Regions from separate parts of the Corynebacterium halotolerans YIM 70093 genome, predicted to be linked through region 1. Evidence: riboswitches for the same ligand, from Rfam matches in the RefSeq annotation. Region 1 holds a riboswitch; the other holds the start of a gene.
What was found. Region 1 has a riboswitch for cyclic di-AMP ahead of A605_RS04105 (resuscitation-promoting factor Rpf1 domain-containing protein). Riboswitches for the same ligand answer to the same signal wherever they lie in the genome.
Positions count from the first base shown of each region.

Region 2: it holds a riboswitch for cyclic di-AMP, as region 1 does, so the genes downstream of both, A605_RS09720 (C40 family peptidase) here and A605_RS04105 (resuscitation-promoting factor Rpf1 domain-containing protein) in region 1, are expected to answer to the same signal.

Region 1 is NC_020302.1:864,747-870,902, reverse strand. Features, by position in the region: gene A605_RS04115 (DUF2771 domain-containing protein) at 1-495, shown strand, start outside; gene A605_RS04110 (cold-shock protein) at 577-960, opposite strand; cyclic di-AMP (ydaO/yuaA leader) riboswitch at 1,383-1,547, shown strand; gene A605_RS04105 (resuscitation-promoting factor Rpf1 domain-containing protein) at 1,560-2,216, shown strand; gene A605_RS04100 (hypothetical protein) at 2,388-2,582, opposite strand; gene A605_RS04095 (helicase-associated domain-containing protein) at 2,648-4,942, shown strand; gene A605_RS04090 (helix-turn-helix transcriptional regulator) at 5,118-5,384, shown strand; gene A605_RS04085 (hypothetical protein) at 5,388-5,915, shown strand; gene A605_RS04080 (ABC transporter ATP-binding protein) at 5,920-6,156, shown strand, end outside.
Region 2 is NC_020302.1:2,091,658-2,097,813, forward strand. Features, by position in the region: gene A605_RS09710 (glycosyltransferase family 4 protein) at 75-1,199, opposite strand; gene A605_RS09715 (C40 family peptidase) at 1,223-2,272, opposite strand; gene A605_RS09720 (C40 family peptidase) at 2,442-3,080, opposite strand; cyclic di-AMP (ydaO/yuaA leader) riboswitch at 3,092-3,297, opposite strand; gene qcrB (cytochrome bc1 complex cytochrome b subunit) at 4,204-5,832, opposite strand; gene qcrA (cytochrome bc1 complex Rieske iron-sulfur subunit) at 5,832-6,156, opposite strand, start outside.

The DNA of each region.
Region 1 (6,156 bases):
GCGGTCGTGATCGTCGTGGTGGCCACCGTGCTGGTGCAGAACTGGTGGAACAACCGCCCGGGCCCGGAGCCCGAGGAGGTCACCGTCACCGCCTCCGTGGGGGACGAGTCCATCGAGGTCTCCCCCTACCTGGTGTGCGAACCCGGCGTGGAGTGCCCCGAGGGTGAGGTGCCGAACCTGCCCGTCGGTCCCGACGAGACGCTGAAGCTCGAGCTGCCGGAGCCGATCCACAACCACGACTGGCAGCTGCTGATGATCTACGACGATCCGGCCGCCAACAACCAGCAGCTCCACGGCCCCCACGACACCACCGAGGTCGAGATCCCCGGCTCCGTCGACCCGGTCGGCGACTCCACGGAGCGCCCGCGCCTGGTCGTGGTGGAGGTCTCCTCCGTCATGATCGGCCACGACGACGAGGGCGTGGAGACGCCCTACACCACGATCTGGTCGCTGAGCACGCACGAGAACCCGGACGAGGCACTGAACCAGGAGTAGGTCGGCCGCGGGAACGGAAAGGGCCCGGAAGGATGGCGGACGCCAATTCCTTCCGGGCCCTTTCCGTGGGTCTGCCGGGGGCTAGGAGTCGAGCTCCTTGGCCACGGCGCGCAGGATCTCGGCGATCTGGCGGCCGGTCCTGCGGTCCGGGTAGCGGCCGGCCGCCAGCGCCGGCTGCACCTGTCCCTCCAGGAGCGTCATCATGTCGGAGACCATGCTGTTGAGCTCCTCGGGCTTGTGCCGGTGGACGGGGCGGCGGCGGGGCGTGTCAAGCACCTTGACGCGCAGAGCCTGCGGGCCGCGTCGGCCCGCGGCGAAGTCGAACTCGATCCGCTGCCCCGCGACGAGCTCCTCGACGCCCTCGGGCAGCACCTGCTTGCCGACGTAGACGTCCTCGTCCCCCGGGTTGGAGACGAAGCCGAACCCCTTGTCGACGTCGTACCACTTCACCTTGCCGATCGGCACGATGATCACCACTTCCTGTGTCCGCAACCATCGGCGTCGCCGAGCTTCTCGGAGGCGCCGGCGTCCCTCTCCCTGGGGGAACGCGTGAAGAAATAATTATACCCGCCCGGGCAAGCCCGCGACAGCAGACGCCCCGCCCGTCCCCGTCGCCCCACGGCCACGGTGAGAGGTAAATCACATCTCCATGTTGTAACGCCATGAGCTGGGAGGACCCAGGGGCAAAACGGAGAAGGGCCGAAATTTCATCACGTTTCGTGTCTTTAGCGTGACACAAACGTTACAAACCGTTAGTCTGAGCCGCGGACACGACGCGAAACCGCATCCGGCGCCCAACGCCGAGCCCTGTCTGGGGTGCCGGTCGGACCGCGAGAACACGTGCAACACAGATCCTACCGGATAAGTCCCGGTACCCAGTAGCAGACAAACTTCACATGCAGACAGGGGCGGGGAACCCACCGCGGGCCAGCCGGTCCGCACCGGGGGACGGAATCGTCCCCCTCGGGGTGAAGCCTCCGCACCGAGGCCGGGCACAGTGATCCTCCGCCCGAACCCGACAGCTCACCTCGCAGGCGTCAACAGGAGAGGAACACATTTTCCCCATGGCACGTCACGCCCGCAAGACCGTTTCCACCGTCGCCAAGTTCGCCGCCTCCACCGCGGCCCTCGGCACCGCCGCCGCCCTGATGGCACCGGCCGCCTCCGCCGCCCCGGACTCCGACTGGGACCGACTCGCACAGTGCGAGTCTGGCGGCAACTGGCAGATCAACACCGGCAACGGTTACCACGGCGGCCTGCAGTTCTCCCCGAGCACCTGGCGCGCCTACGGCGGCGGCGAGTACGCCCCCTACGCCTACCAGGCCACCCGCGAGGAGCAGATCGCCGTCGCCGAGCGCACCCTCGCCGGCCAGGGCTGGGGCGCATGGCCCGCCTGCTCCGCCAGCCTGGGCCTGAACTCCGCCCCGACCCCGCGCGACGTCTCCGCCTCGAGCCCGGCCCAGTCCGCCGCCGCGAGCGCCGCCCCCTCGCAGGTCCAGTACGTCGCCACCCAGGCCGAGGAGCAGGCCGCCGCCACCGGCGGCTCCTCCGACGCCCTGGCCGTCGACGCCCTCTACACCCTGCTCCGCGACACCCTCGCCCAGTACGGCGTGGTCGTGCCGGACTTCGTCGAGGACATCTACAACGCCAACCGCGGCGACTTCGACGCCTTCTACAACGCCAACCGCGCGTACATCGACTCCGTCGTCGCCGGTCTCTAGGACCACGCACGGCCCGCACCGGGCCGGGTGACGGAAGCCTCCGCATGGTCCGCGGAGGCTTCCGTCGTTTCCGCCGGCCGGCGCTCAGAGCCCGGGCCCGGAAAAGAGAACATCCCCCGGCGGCCCGCACACCAGTCAGGTGTGCGGGCCGCCGGGGGATGCCCGTTCCGGTTAGTCCCGGCTGATACGGGTGTACGGGTGGACGTAGCTCAGCTGCTCCGGCGGGACCGGCAGCACCGTGTCATCACCGTAGGGGCTGGACGCGCCGGCCAGCTTGGAAATCTGCTCGGTAATTGCATGCCCGTCGCCGGGAATGTACTTCGGCCAGCCCGGATCGACGTAGCCCTTCTTCTCCATGTTTGCCATACCGTTCATTCTTCCAAACCTGGGGGGAAAACGTAACTTGAATCGGACGTAAGATCGTCCACACCATGACTTCCGCGGCATCCCCCACCCCCGACCGGCCCGATTTCCGCACCTGGCTCGCCCGCCGGGACGACGGTGAGCTCGCCGCGCTCCTGCGTGCCCGGCCCGATGCCGTCCTGCCCCTGCCCCCGGGAATCGCCCCGCTGGCGGCCCGCCTGCAGCTGCGCGCCTCCGTCGGACGGGTGGTGCGCACGCTCACCGCCCTGGAGCTGGCCACCCTCGAGGCCGCCGCCGACCTCGGCGGGGAGCTCGAGCCCGTCACCGCGGACGCGGTCATCTCCCACGTCGTCGACCGGGCCCGCACGCCCTCCCCCGAGCAGGTGGAGCAGGCGCTCGACCGGCTGCGCGGCGTGGCCCTGGTCTACGGGGAGTCGGACGCCCTGCTGGTCATCCGCGAGGCGATGCCCTCCCTGCCGCACGACTGGCAGCTGCTCGACGACACCGCCGGCCCCGACGCCGGTGAGACCGCCCGCGCGCTGAAGACACTGCCGAAGAACCAGCGCGCCATCCTCGACACCCTGATCAACTCCGGTGGACTGGGCCGCACCCGCGACGCCGCCCCGGACGCCGATCCCGACCGCCCCGTGCCCCAGCTGCTGGCGGCCGGCCTGCTCGCACGCGTCGACGCCCAGACCGTCCGCCTGCCGCGGGTGGTGCGCGCCGCCCTGCGCGGCGAGGAGCCCGCCGCCCGCCCACTCGTGCCCTCGGCGCGGGTGAGCGGGGACACCGCAGCCGACACCCGCGCCCGGGACCGCGCCGATCAGGCCGGGGCCGGGGCCGGCCTGGAGGTCGCCCGGCACCTGCGCCGGCTGCTCGACCGGCTGGGTACCACCCCGGTCCCGCTGCTCAAGGAGGGCGGGGTGGGCGTACGGGCGGTGACCGCGCTGTCCCGGGAGCTCGGCCTGCCGGAGGGCGACATCCACCGCCTGGTCGGCGTGGCCACCAGCGCCGGACTGCTGGGCCGCGGTGAACCCACTCCCCTGCCCGTCGACGACGAGGGCTCCGACTACCTCGCCCCCACCGCGGCCGCCGACGAGTGGCTGGAGGCCGACCTGGCCACCCGCTGGTTGCGACTGCTGCGCGGCTGGCTGTCCTCCCCGTGGGCCGCCTGGCTCATCGGGGACCCCGACGAGCGTGGCAATCCCGCCCGGCTGCTGACCGCCGCCACCCGGCGCGACCACCTGCCCGAGCAGCGCGCGCTGGTGCTGGGCCAGTTCACCCGCCCGGCCCCGGGCGTGGAGGTCACCGACGGGCAGCTGCGCGACGATCTGTTCTTCACCGCCCCCGTCCACGCCTCCCTCCTGCCGGAGCGCACGACCACGGAGCTCGTCGCCGAGGCCCGGTGGATCGGGGCGGTGGTCGGCGGCACGGCGACCTCCCTGCTGCGCGCCCTGCTCGATCCGGTGGCGGATGCGGAGGCCGTGGCCGCGGATGTCACCCCGGGCACCGTGGAACGGGTCATCCCCCAGGGCGACATGACCATCCTCGCCCCCGGCCCCCTGCCCCGCGGGCTGCAGGCCGAGCTCGACCTGCTCGCCGAACTGGAGTCCGCGGGTCTGGCCAGTGTCTACCGGGTCACGGAGGCCTCGGTGCGCCGCGCACTGGACACCGGGCGCACCGCCGGGGAGCTGCGCGACTGGCTGACGGATCACTCCCTGGGCGAGGTGCCGCAGTCGATCAGCTACCTCATCGACGACGTGGCCCGCCGCCACGGCACCCTCCGGGGTGGCCCGGCCATGAGCTATCTGCGCTGCGACGATCCGGCCCTGTTGGCGGAGGCCGCCCGCACCCCGGCAGCGGAGAAGGTCGCGCTGCACGTGATCGCCCCGACCGTGGCCGTGGCGCAGGCACCGCTGGTGAGGGTGATCGAGGAGCTGCGGGCGGCCGGGTTCCAGCCGGTGGCCGAGGACGCCACCGGCGCGGCCCTGGACATCCGCCCGAAGCCGGCCCGCCTGCCGGCCCCCGACATCCCCGCGCGGCCCACCGGCGGGCTCGATGAGTCGCGCATCCGCGCGGCGGTGTCGGCCATCCGCCGGGGTGACGCGGCCTCCCGGGGTGAACGTGCCACCGATGACCGCGGCAACACCGTCCAGGGCACGGCGACCCTCGGGCTGCTCCAGGCCGCCGCGCGGGGCGGGCGGACGGTGACCCTCGGGTTCGTCGACAAGCACGGGGTGGCCGTGCACCGGACGGTCAAGCCGGTGACGGTCTCGGGCGGGCAGGTCGACGCCGTCGACGAGGCCACCGGCACCGTGCACCGTTTCACCCTCCACCGGATCACCGAGGTCATCCTGGGGTAGGAGTGGCTCCTCACCGGTGGCGGGACCGGCCCCGCCCAGGCCTCGACCCGGCGCCACGGCAGGGCCGGTGGGTGGTGCCTGCGGTTCCCCGGGGCCCTTCCCCCTCGTCGGTTCCTTCCGGGACACCTCACTTTTCCAATTGACATATTGTTGGGTTTATACAACGCTTTAACATATGTCCCCAAGGAAGAAGCCAGCGGACACGATCCACAATCGCATCCGGGTCCTGCGCGCGGAGCGGGACATGTCGCGCGCCCGGCTCGCCGAACTCGTCAACGTGAATCCGCAGACCATCGGTGCCCTGGAACGCGGCGACCACTCCCCCAGCCTCGACCTCGCCTTCCGCATCTGTGAGGTCTTCGAGCTGCCGGTGGAAGCTGTCTTCTCCCGCACCGAATTCACCCCCATGTCCACCGAGATCTACCGCCCCCGGCAGGAGTGAACCATGCCCACCCTCACCTCCCCGACCGCCGAGGACCGCCGCATCGCCCGCTGGCAGCGGGTGACCGGCGGTTCCGGAAAGTTCCACCGCTGGCGGCGCCCCGGTCCCACCCGCGCCCTCATCGCCTGCTACTTCAGCGCGGTGGGGCTGTTGCCCGTCACGCTGCTCGCCTCCCTCTTCTGGGGTGCGGCCATCTGGTTCCATCTCACCATCACCGTGGCGATGATGGTGGCCTGGACCTTGCTGCGCGGTGCCATCGACATCAAGGACAGCGCCCCGGAGACCGTGCTCGACGAGTACGAGCGCTCCGTGCTGGACACCTGGCGTCGCCGTAGTCAGAGACTGTTCAGCAACCTGCTCCTGGGCGCCGGTTTCGTCGTGCTCATCATCGGCACCGTCTTTCACGAACACCTGACGGTGATCGGCCTGACCGTCGTCTGCGCCCTCACCATGTTCATGATCGGCCTGGTCGCCGGTTCCCTGCCCGCGGTCGGCTACGCCCTGACCTTCCACACGACCGAAAAGGAGTGAGCGCATGCCCGCGCTCCACATCGACCATCTGACCAAGACCTTCGGGGAGACGAAGGCCCTGACCGACATGACGTTTTCCGTCCACCCCGGCGAGCTCTACGGCTTCGTCGGCTCCAACGGCGCCGGAAAATCCACCACCATGCGCATCGCCCTCGGAGTGCTCTCCGCCGACTCCGGCGAGGTCCGCTTCGGCGAGGAATCCATGAGCGACGACATCCGCCGCCGCATCGGCTACATGCCC
Region 2 (6,156 bases), 1.2 Mb from region 1:
TGGATGCTGCCTTCGTGGGAGGGGACGGGGGAAAGATATGAACTTTGAGAGTATAGCGGCCCGCTGCGGGACGCTCACACGGCGGAGGTCAGGGAGCGCAGCCGCGCGCCCATGATGTCCCACGTCCAGTGCTGCTCGACGTGCGCGCGACCCGCCGCCCCCATCCGGGCCCGCAGGTCCGGATCAGCGAGCAACCGGTCCAGCGCCGCGGTGAGCTCCCCGCGGTCGCGGCCGTCGACGACGGTGCCCGTGTCCGCGGTGACGGTCTCGGGGGCACCACCCGAGTCGCCGGCCACGACGGGTACTGCGCACGCCTGGGCCTCCAGGTAGACGATGCCGAGGCCCTCGACGTCGAGCCCCTTGCCACGGGTGCGGGCCGGCATGGCGAAGATGTCCGCCGCGGCGAGCAGGGCGACCATGTCCGCGTGCGGGAGCGGACCGGTGAAGACCACCCCCCCGGTCCCGGCCGCCAGCTCGCGCAGGCGGCGTTCGTGACCGCCCCGCCCGACGAGGACGAGCCGGGTGCCCGGGTGCCTCTCGCGCAGGTGCGGCAGGACACGGATGAGCTGGTCCTGACCCTTGCGCGGGACCAGCCGGGAGATGCAGACGATCACCGGCTCCTCCCCCAGCCCGAAGCGTGCACGCGTGGCCGCCCGCTCGCCCGCTCCCGCGGGACGGAAGGTCTGCGTGTCCACCGCCGAGGGCAGATGGACGTAGTCCGGGTGGTCGCCGAAGGCGGGCCGCAGCCGGCGCAGGGTGTAGTCGGAGATGTAGGTGACGGTGTCGGCGGTGTCGCCGATGCGCCGCAGCAGCTGACGCGCGCCGGGCAGCATGGACCAGCCGACCTCGTGGCCGTGGGTGGTGGCGATGATCCTCCGGGCCCCGGCCCCCCGTGCGGCGGGCGCGAGCAGCGCCAGCGGGGCGGCGGCGCCGAACCAGACGGTGTCGACGCCGTGCTCGGCGACGACGCCGGCGACCGCCCGGGCGGTCGCCGGGGTGGGCAGCATGACCCGCCGCGGCCAGCGGATGACCCGGTAGGGCAGGCCTGCATCGTGGCCGCGCGCGGCGTCGGCGTCCTGGGTGGAGGCGAAGACGATCACCTCGGACGGGTCGAGGGTGCCCAGGAAATCACGCAGATACGACTGAATCCCGCCGAGGGTCGGCGGGAAGTCGTTGGTCACCAGCAGGGTCCGGGGCATGGTCACCACTGTATCCGGGCGGGTCAGTAGCGGACCGCTCCGGCCCAGGGCATCGAGTCCACGGAGACCACCTGGACGGGGATGCCGTAGTCGGAGGCGTGGACGAGCTGGCCGTTGCCGATGTACATGCCCACGTGCGTCACACCCGGGTAGTAACCGACGATGTCGCCGGGCTGGAGCTCGGCGCGCGAGACCGGGGTGCCGCCGGCCAGCTGCGCTTGGGAGGTGCGCGGGATGGCCTTGCCCTGCTGCTGGTAGGCCCAGACCATCAGACCCGAGCAGTCGAAGGTGTGTGGGCCGGTCGCGCCCCAGCCGTACGGCGAGCCGAGCTTGCCCAGCGCCGCCCGGACCGCGGCCATGCCGGATTCCGGGCCGGTCACCCCGTCGAGGTCGGCCGGCAGGGGGCCGTTCTTCTCGAGCCAGCGCAGCTGGTCCGCCTCGCTGAGACCGTTGACCCGCTCCTCGATCTGCCGGATGCGCTCCTCCAGATCGTCACGCTCCGCGTCGAGTTCGGCGCGCTTGCGCTCCAGCTCGGACTGCTGGAAGGCGGCCTCGGCGACGGCGCGGGAGGCGTCGGTGTGCGCCTTTCCGGCCAGGGCGGTGGCCTCCGCCAGCTGTACCACGGCCCGTTCGGTGTTGCGCGTCAGCGTCTCCAGGTAGGAGATCCGGTCGATGGCGTTCTGGGGGTTCTCGGCGGCGAGCGCGTTGACCACCGGATCGACGAGCAGCCCGCGGTACTTCGCCCCGGCGACGTCGTCGACCTCGGCCTGGTGGACGTGCTCGGCGGCACGGACCTCCTCCGCGCGGACGCGGGCGGCCTCGGCGTCGTCACGCAGGACGGCGAGATCCGCCAGACCGGCCTCGATGTCGAGCTCGAGTTGCTTGACCTCCTCATTCTTGGCGGAGGCCTCACGGGAGACCTCCTCCATCGTGGCGATGAGGGTGTCGATCTCCTGGGCGTGGACCACCGGGGCGGGGGTCAGCGTCGTGGAGGTGGTCAGCAGGGCGACGCCGAGGGCGGCGGCGACGCCCGCCCGGGTCAGGCGACCCGGCGAACCGAGGGGGAAACGCACGTTCTCTTCTTTCTCACGGGCGGGAGGAATGGAACACATCAACTATAGGGCCACCGGCCGGGAACCGGCGGTGCCCTACGCCGTCCCCGGGCGCGGAAACGACGCACCGCCCGGACCGGCGGGGGCCGGCGGGCGGTGGGACGGAGACTGCGCGGATGCGCGTGATCGGCTAGAAGCGGACCACGGAGTTGATCGGCATGTAGTTGATCGGACGCTCCTGGACGGTGGAGCCGGAGTTCAGCGCGTCGATCATCATGCCGTTGCCGGCGTAGATGGCCACGTGGGAGGCACCGCCGTAGTAGGAGATGATGTCGCCCGGCTGCATGTTGCCGAGGGAGACCGGGGTGCCCTGGGCGGCCTGCGCCTGGGACGTGCGCGGGATGGACTTGCCGACCTGCTGGTAGGCCCAGGAGGTCAGGCCGGAGCAGTCGAAGGCGTTCGGGCCGGTGGCGCCCCAGCCGTAGGGGGAACCGATCTTCGAACGGGCGGCGTCGACGATGGCCTGGCCGGTGGAGGAGCTGGCCGGGGCGACGGCAGGTGCCGGAGCGGGGGCCGCGGCGGCGTTCGGGACCTGGACGTCGGCGGTGTAGGTGGTGGCCTGGGAGGACAGGCCCTGCAGAGCCGGGGCGACCTCCTGGTAGCCCGGGACGTTCTCCAGGCCCGGGACCTCGACGCGGATGTCGGTGTTCGGGATGGCGACCTCGACGGCGCCGGCGACTCCCGGGGTCAGGACGGTGGCTCCGACGGCGACGGCGGAGGCGGCCGCGATGCGGCGGGTGGTCAGGCCCTGACGGCGGTGCTTAGCCACGAATGTTTCTCCAAATCTTCCTGTGTGCCTACCGGGTTAGCTGGCGGGTTGGGAGTACGGAAGCTTCCCTCCCCCGGCCCACGCCGCACGGACCGGTGAGGATCGTGCGGCGCTCTCGCGGAGGATTCACCCCAGATGGTCTGTGGTGGTTCCCCGGCTCCCCGCCCGGCCGTCCCGGAGTGGGTACGGCGTGGGCGGAGATTCGGCTTAGTTTTCAGTTCGGATCATGCGGGCCCGCAGGGGGCTGTTCGCAATGTCTCGATCAGGTTACGAAAACGCAACGAAAATTGTCCAACGGGACGTTCAACGTGTCGCTGTTATCAACCCGTTACTTACCTGATGCGCGACGTTCATCAACTTTCCCCGCCAAAAGAAAAGCGATCTCCGAACAGGAGCGCCCCCAGCATTTCGCCACGGTGACCTGCACCAATAGTGGGGTCACGTCACGCATCCGTACACCGCAGAAAAACCGCCGATAAGAGATGTTTTTCACTGGATCAGATATATGTGACCTTGCTCGCAACGGAAACCGTTTCACCCCTTCCGCCCCGTTATTCACTCTCGTTTCATCACGACGACCAGATCCGGAGCGCCGTTCCCCGCGATGCGACGGGGTGCGGTTACTCAGTAACGCGGTGATGCCGCGGTTGAGTACTCCCAGGTGAGTCCCTACGGGTGGGCAGGCACCGGATTGGCCCGGGGAAGGTGGCGCCTCCGGCGCCCACTGGACAGTTGTGGTGGCGGCGCCGGGTAGTGGCCCCGGGCGACGGTTCCAGAGCGTCAGGAGGCAATGCAGGAGCGCGAGCGGGGACACAGAAACCGGCACCCGGAGAGCGGCGGGAGACGAAAGTTCGGACGGTCTCCTTTCGGCCCCGCGGTCCCCTCCTCCGGGCACTGGGCGTCGCCTCCCCTGCTCTCCTGCCCGGAGCCCCGCCTGAGGCGGCAGCACGGTCGACAGGGCGGCTGCAACGCCGCGAAACCGTTCCTTACAGTAAGGAGCGCTTGTCGACGTCCCTGAAACCGCCGCGTCCCAGGAAAGGCGAAACCCCCGCCTGCCCCGGAGTGGTACCGGGTGGCGAGGGTCGCGCCTGTGAGCGCAGTGCGGGAAAGGGGGCGGACCTTGTTAGTCCAGCCGGCCCTGTTCACGGTCGTTCTCGCGGTTGGCGGCCTGCAGGCTCTCCAGCATGGCCTTCTCCTCGCGTTCGTTGTCGTGCTCGATCTGCTCGGCACGCTCGGCGATGGTGGCGTCGTCCGGGGAGAAGAAGCCGCCGCGGCCCGGGGAGCCGGCGAAGCCGAGCTCGTTCATCTGCTTCGGGACGTGGGCGCCGGCGTACTCCAGCGGGATCGCGTTGCCCTGTGCGTCCACCGGGCCCAGCGGCTGGTGGATCTCCACGAAGGCACCGTTCGGCATCTGCTTGATGACGCCGGTCTCGATACCGTGCTCGAGAACCTCACGGTCGGAGCGCTGCAGACCGACGCAGATGCGGTAGGTGATGAAGTACGCGATCGGCGGCAGGAGCAGCAGGCCGATACGGCCGACCCAGGTCATGGCGTTCAGCGAGATCTGGAAGAAGTGCGCGACGTGGTCGTTACCGCCGGAGACGGTGAGCAGGACGAAGAACACGATGCCCATGGCACCGATGCCGGAACGGACCGGAACGTCACGCGGGCGCTGCAGCAGGTTGTGGTGGGCGTCGTCGCCGGTGAGCTTCTTCTCGATCCAGGGGTAGGCGAACAGGAGCACGACCAGCAGGCCACACAGCAGGGCGACCCAGAAAGCCGACGGGATGGTGTAGTTGCCCAGGTAGAGCTCCCATGCCGGCATGACACGGGCGGCGCCGTCCGTCCAGAGCATGTACCAGTCCGGCTGGGAACCGGCGGAGACCGCCGACGGGTTGTAGGGGCCCAGGTTCCAGATCGCGTTGATGGTGGTCACACCGGACATCAGCGCCAGGGCGCCGGCGGTCAGCAGGCCGAAGCCGATGGACTTGACCGCGAAGACCGGCATGATGCGGATGCCGACGACGTTGTTCTCGGTGCGGCCGGCGCCCGGGAACTGGGTGTGCTTCTGGTACCAGACCAGTGCCAGGTGCGCGGCGATCAGGGCGAGGATGATGCCCGGGATGATCAGCACGTGGGCGATGTAGAAGCGGTCCAGCATCAGGTCGGACGGGAAGTCGCCGCCGAAGATCAGCCAGTGCAGCCAGGTGCCGATGATCGGCAGGCCGACGATGATGGCGGACATGATGCGCAGGCCGACGCCGGAGAGCAGGTCGTCCGGCAGGGAGTAGCCCATGAAGCCCTCGACCATGCCCAGCAGGATCAGGGTGACACCGATGATCCAGTTGGCCTCACGCGGGCGCCGGAAGGCGCCGGTGAAGAAGATGCGCAGCATGTGCACGACCATGGAGGCCATGAACATCAGGGCGGCCCAGTGGTGCATCTGACGCATGAACAGTCCACCACGGACCTCGAAAGAGAGGTCCAGGGCGGTGGCGTAGGCGCGCGACATCTCCACGCCGTTGAGCGGAAGGTAGGCGCCGTCGTAGATCACCTTGGTGATCGACGGGTCGAAGAACAGTGCCAGGTAGACACCGGTCAGCAGCAGGATGATGAAGCTGTACAGCGCGATCTCACCGAGCAGGAAGGACCAGTGCGTCGGGAAGACCTTGTTCAGCTGCGGGCGCAGCAGACCGGAAACGGTGTAACGGGAATCAATGTTGTTGCCCATTTGGGCGAGTTTGTTGCTCATTAGGACCTACGCTCCCAGAATGCCGGGCCGAGGGGCTCAATGAAGTTGCCCCCGGCGACGAGGTAACCCTCTTCATCAACGGTGATCGGCAGCTGCGGCAGAGCACGGGCGGCCGGACCGAAGACCGGCTTGCCGTACTGCAGCGCGTCGAACTGCGACTGGTGGCACGGGCACAGGATGCGGTTGGTCTGCTGCTCGTACAGCGACGTGGGGCAGCCGACGTGCGTGCAGATCTTCGAGTAGGCGTAGTAGTCGCCGTAGTGGAAGTCCTCCTGGCCCTCGCGCTCGATGACACGCTCGGCGTCGGCGGTGCGCAGACGGATC